2 regions of the Salipaludibacillus sp. CF4.18 genome follow, and region 2 is predicted to be linked to the other one. Evidence: riboswitches for the same ligand, from Rfam matches in the RefSeq annotation. Region 2 holds a riboswitch; the other holds the start of a gene.
The links. A riboswitch is a leader RNA that binds a small molecule or an ion and turns the genes downstream of it on or off. The one in region 2 is predicted to bind thiamine pyrophosphate.

Region 1 (3,219 bases), on a different contig from region 2:
AGCAGCAGATGTTCAAGCGGCTCAACAAAAACAAGCCAATCAATTTTCTGTCTCTCTATGGGTTTCAGTTATTGTATCACTTGTTTCTGTGATCGTTGGTATACTGATTGCTGTTTATATTGGTAGAAATATTACCCGACCAATAAAAGAAATTCAAGCCTTTAGTACACAAATCGCTAACGGGGATTTAACAACCGAGCCTCTAGAAGTTAAATCGAAAGATGAGATTGGACAATTGACGAACGATATGAATGTTATGAGAGAAAGTATTCGAAACCTCATTATTCAGACTTCAAACATTTCTGAGAGTGTTTCTGCTTCTAGTGAAGAATTGTCTGCATCTTCAAAGGAAATGTTACAAGGAAGTGAGCAAGTTTCTGCGACATCTCAAGAAATAGCGTCGGGAGCAAGTGCTCAAGCAACGAATACTGCAGAAACATTAAATATTGTTCAACAAGTATCCGCGGATATGGCTAGCATGAATGAAGAATTAAAGGTCATGGAAAAAGCATCAAAAGATACGGAGCTTTCCTCTAAGCAAGGAGAAGAAAGAGTGAAAGACTCTATTTCTCAGATGAAGCGTATCAGAGAAAAAGTAATTGCTACAGCAGGAACAATCGAAGGCTTAGGTGCAAAATCAGATAGTATTACCGAAATTGTTCAAGCGATCGAGAATCTTTCTTCACAAACAAATTTATTGGCGCTTAATGCAGCAATAGAAGCAGCACGAGCAGGTGAACACGGAAAAGGTTTTGCGGTGGTAGCAGATGAGGTTAGAAAACTGGCGGAAGACACTACCAATTCAACGCAAGAAATTAAAGAAATTATTCAAGCCGTTCAAAATGAATCAAAGCAAGCAACGATAGATATGAAAGAAGTTGTTACGGAAGTAAAGCAAGGGGAGACTGTCATTGAGGGAAGCGGTCAATCATTTACTGATATTGCGGACAATATTAAAAAATTAACAGAAAGAATAGTTGCGATTTCATCCTCTACAAATAGTATCAATGAAAGAAGTAACCGTGCTTTGGAATATGTAGAGAACATTGCCAGTGTAACGGAACAATCTTCAGCTGGTACAGAAGAATTGTCTGCTACGATGGAACAACAAAGTGCAGCGATGCAGGAAATGAATAATATGGCTACTGATCTTTCTAAAATGGCAGAACAATTAACCGCACAAATCTCAGCATTTAAATATGAGAAATAATTGTTCGGTGGTTCATAAGTGTGGCCGACGCGAATAGTTCTATTTCTAGTGAAGTCTGATGTTTATCTATTTTTAGGAGCGGGAAAGGAATTACTATCTCGCTATTTGAAAGGGGTTATGTAATCATGGAACTGCATCAAACGTTAACGGATAGAAATAATGGACTAAGTTCCGCCCAGGAAGTTCATTATAGTAGAGATTTTAAAAAGGCAGAGAAAGCTGCCCGATCCGTAAAAAGTAAATAATCGGTTAACTAGATTGAAAGATACATGAATGATGAAGGGCGCTGGAAAAGTGAAGGTTTACTTTTCCAGTGCCCTTTTTATCAAGTTAATTTATAAAACTATCGGTTTTCAAGAGATTGTTGTTTTCTTCGAACAAAGCTGAGCGGTAAGTCCTCCAAACAACCTCCCATGCTAATAAAACAATAAAGTACATATAAAAGAGGCCATGTATTTTCAATTAATGACTGGATGAAACAGGGGAAAAACCTAAAATATGTTTGACTTTTCTGAACAATTCTATATACTGAGGGTAATCGAATAGAAATAACTAGGGGAGCCCAATAAGTTGGGCTGAGAAGGAAACACGATAAAGTTTCCTGACTCTTTGGACCTGATCTGGATCATACCAGCGTAGGGAAGTTAGAATTACTATCATTGCGAATTAACTTCTGCATGCATATTAGCCGGGTCCACCATTTTATAAGGGGCCCGGCTTTTTCATGTACATTTATAAACTTTTCCGCATGGTGTGGTCTGTGTCTGGTCCTCTATTTTTTAAAAAAAGGGAGAGATTTAGATGTCGACTGCATCATTCAACGAAGAAAATATTTCCATTATGTCCAATTTTTCAAACAGTAAAAAGGTTTATGTGACTGGTTCTAAATCCGATTTGAAGGTTCCGATGCGTGAGATTGAATTAAGTCCAACGACAGGGACTTTTGGGGAAGAAGAAAATGCACCAGTACGTGTTTATGACACAAGTGGTCCTTATACGGATCCGAGTCATACTGTAGACATAACGAAAGGCATACCTGCCGTTCGAAGTTCTTGGATTAAAGACCGTGGAGATGTGGAGGAGTATGAAATTCGTAAAATTAAACCTGAAGATAATGGTTATAAAGATGAAAATGATCCAAGGGCGACGCAAAAAGTATTCCCTGGTTTAAAGAGAAACGTATTACGTGCAAAACAAGGAGAAAATGTCTCTCAGCTTCACTACGCGAGACAAGGAATGATCACTTCTGAAATGGAATTTATTGCGCTAAGAGAAAATGTAAATGTAGAGTTTGTCCGCGAGGAAGTTGCTCTAGGACGTGCAATTATTCCTGCTAATATCAATCATCCAGAAATAGAACCAATGATTATTGGTCGTAATTTTCATGTCAAAATTAATGCCAATATTGGAAATTCAGCTGTTTCCTCCTCTATAGAAAAAGAAGTAGAAAAGATGACGTGGGCCACTCGTTGGGGCGCTGATAATATAATGGATTTATCAACTGGAAAAGACATTCATACAACGAGAGAATGGATTATTCGCAATTCAGCGGTTCCTGTTGGAACAGTACCTATTTATCAGGCGTTAGAAAAAGTAGATGGGGTCGCCGAGGACCTTACTTGGGAAGTGTATCGCGATACATTGATTGAGCAAGCTGAGCAAGGAGTCGATTATTTCACGATTCATGCAGGTGTTCTATTACGCTACATTCCTCTGACCGTCAAACGCTTGACTGGAATTGTCTCTCGTGGTGGCTCGATTATGGCCCAATGGTGTTTACACCATCATCAAGAAAGTTTTTTATATACTCATTTTGAAGAGATCTGTGAAATTATGAAAGCTTATGATATTTCCTTTTCGTTAGGGGATGGATTACGACCAGGATCGATTGCGGACGCAAACGATGAAGCGCAATTCGCCGAGTTAGATACGCTTGGTGAATTGACAAAGGTGGCTTGGAAACACGACGTCCAGGTGATGGTAGAAGGACCGGGTCATGTGCCAATGCA
Region 2 (3,219 bases):
CTACTAATTGATCAATCGATACTTTTTCATTCACAGCGTGTGCATTCGTTAGATCTCCAGGTCCATAAATGACTGTTGGGATACCTTCTGCGGCTAACCATCCCCCGTCTGTAACAGTTGGCGATACATCTATCTTCGCTTCCGCATGAAAGGTTCGGTAATGAGATTGTGACAACAATTGGACACCTGCATGCTCCGGGTCGACTTCAAGTGAAGGGAATATTTCTCCCCGGTCTTCGATCATCGACGTTCCTCCCCACGTAAATGATGGAGGATTATCTTTCAGCCATAGGTCTCCTTTTGAAACATTGAGAATATGTTCTTCTATTTCTTTCGTAACTTTTTCATATGTTTCGTCAGGATAATAATGCACTGTAATCCACAATCGACACTCATCAGCAATAAAAGCCGCATGTCGTCCACCCTCAATTACTGCAGGATTGATCGTATTTGTACCAGGTGGGCACCCCGGATAACTTTTGGTGATCGCCCAATGCCGTTCAAGCTCCTGTAGTCCTTGAATGACTTTACTCATCTTTTCGATAGCACTGGCAGCAACTAACTTTCCTCCAGCATGGATCATATTTCTTCGCGTAGCATCGTGGTAAGTTTGGTTACTCTTGATTGTGATCCAACCTGTTATCACGCCCCCCTGTCCTTGAATATGTAAGTCACTAGTGTCTACGACAATCGCAAAATCTGCCTCCGCCCCTTTTCCACGTTTACAACATTGGAGTGTTCCAGCTTCTCCGACCTCTTCCCCAATAACTGACTGCAAAGTGATGTCCCCTGGCAGTTCAATCTCGTATTCTTTCAAAAGTTGTAATGCAAATAATGCAGACCCTAATCCGCCTTTCATGTCAGCTGCCCCACGGCCAATCAAGTGGCCATTCTCTACAACTGGGATAAATGGATCACCTATCCACTTTTCGTCAGGGCTCACCTCTGCCACGTCCATGTGACCATTAATAATTAGGCTTTTATAGTTATCTGTGTTCGTGCCCTTTAAAACACCAACCACGTTTGGATCATTCGGGTACACATCCCACATATCTACCGTATAACCTAACTTTTTCAAATGTGCGCCGACATATTCTTGTGCCTCTTGTGTATTTCTAGCTGGAGGAGCTGGTGTTTTATACGTGATTAACGTTTTCACCAAATCAAGTAATTCCCCTTGTCTTTCCTCTACCTTTTGCTTCAAAAAATCAACGTCATTTCTCAAAAAAATCATTCCCTTCAAATAGAAACAAAAATCTCTAAATGTGTTACGTACTTGAAAAAAAATACAAAAAAACCACTTCTGATAGAGAAAGAAGTGGTTTAAAACAAAGTCAATAGAGAATGACAATTCAGTTTTGAGGTGAATTGTTTCCGTTCTAATGAATACACATCTTCCCTACGCTAGTACGAACTAGATCAGGTTATAAGGGTTAAGACCAATGTCTCTCTCAGCTTTGAAAGCGCCCCTAGAGTGAAAATATTTAGTTTTTTAAGAAAAACGGCATAGCCGTCTTTTCTTAAATACAGCGTGATCTTTAAAGCCACCCCCCGAGTAGCACCTACGTAGTGCGTGTAGGTGCTACTCAATAGGAGGCGAACTTCCCTTTATGCTTGTGGCGTAAAGATAGCTGTCAGCTTATAAATTTTTACCTCTAAATAAAGTAATACTGTTTTAATATCTGTTAATATTTGTATCATAGAAATAAAAGAACTTCAATACTTTATTTTAATTGATACTGCATTCATTTACTGGCTTAAGCTCTTAACGTAGCGCCTAGTTTCTCTTCTAATCCTTCGAGAACCTTGTTATGAACGGCAACTACTTCAGCGTCAGTCAATGTTTTTTCAGGATCAAGATAACGTAATGAAAAAGCTAACGATTTTTTACCAATCTCTAAATGCTCCCCTTGATATACGTCAAACACATTTACTTGAGTCAGCAACGTTCCGCCGTACTCTCTGATTACTTGTTCAACTTCTCCAGAGGTGAGCTTCTCATCAACTACTAATGCAATATCCCGGTCAATAGCAGGATATTTTGGAATAGGCTGGTAACGAAGTGTGTCGTTATTGGCGTTAACTAACTCAGACACGTTCAATTCGAATACATACGTAGCCGGTAAAGACCATGTTTTCTGAACCGTAGGATGAATCTGTCCAACGATACCAATTTCCTTGCCATCAATCATTATTGAAGCTGTTCTGCCAGGGTGAAAACCTTTCTTATCAGCAGTCTGTACAAATTGAATATCTAAAATGTCCCATTCAGCTAATAGACCCTCTAAAATACCTTTGACAACGAAGAAATCAATGACTTTTTTCTCGCCTTGCCAGCTATGCTCTTGCCATAATCCCATGAAGGCTGCAGAGATATACGTCTTTTCTTCTGGCTGGACCGTTATCGTTTGTTCTTTTGCATGAAAAACCGAACCAATTTCATACAAATGAACATTATATTGATTGCGGTTCTTGTTATGACTTAACGCGTCCAATAAATGCGGAAGAAGGGTTGTTCGCAGTGAACCTCGATCCTCACTCATCGGCAAGGCTACATCAACGTGATGTACACTTTCCTCAGTAAAGTGATCATCCTTCGCTTTTTTCGTTAACGAATAGCTGATTGCCTCATCTAATCCAACACCTTCCAGAAAACGGCGAGCCTTCCGTTTTTTCCATTGAACTTCGGTTAATCCACCGGGTGTTGAAGGTGTATTAGGTAATGTTGTTGGAATATTATCATATCCGTATAGTCTGGCTACTTCTTCCACAATATCTGCTTCAATAGTGATATCTTGACGTCTAGTTGGAACAGCTACCGTAAACGTACCGTCTTTTTCCTTCACAGAAAACTGTAATTTAGTGAAAATATCCTCTACATCACTCACCTTTAAATCTGTTCCGAGTACGCCATTAATTTTAGCTAATGATATCGTCACTTCATTGGATGAGCGATCTAGTTCATCAAACTCCACAGGACCTTTTAGAACTTGTCCACCAGCAAGCTGCTGAATGAGTGACGTTGCCCGGATTCCTGCTTCTGCTACACGATTTGGATCGATACCTTTTTCGAATCGAGAACTTGCATCACTTCGTAAGCCTAAATCTTTTGAAGCTTTCCGAACAGTAGTATCATTGAAATAAGCAGCCTCCAACAATATATTTTCGGTATCATTTTGCACTTCAGATGTCGCCCCACCCATGACACCAGCGATTGCA

Region 1: another riboswitch for thiamine pyrophosphate. It lies ahead of thiC (phosphomethylpyrimidine synthase ThiC); the one in region 2 lies ahead of ACHABW_RS08665 (acetylornithine deacetylase).

What each region holds. Positions count from the first base shown of each region.
Region 1 is NZ_JBIMEV010000029.1:6,276-9,494, reverse strand. It holds gene ACHABW_RS16190 (methyl-accepting chemotaxis protein) at 1-1,210, shown strand, start outside; gene ACHABW_RS16185 (YfhE family protein) at 1,336-1,455, shown strand; TPP riboswitch at 1,755-1,869, shown strand; gene thiC (phosphomethylpyrimidine synthase ThiC) at 2,012-3,219, shown strand, end outside.
Region 2 is NZ_JBIMEV010000010.1:9,917-13,135, reverse strand. It holds gene ACHABW_RS08665 (acetylornithine deacetylase) at 1-1,225, opposite strand, end outside; TPP riboswitch at 1,380-1,481, opposite strand; gene pheT (phenylalanine--tRNA ligase subunit beta) at 1,758-3,219, opposite strand, start outside.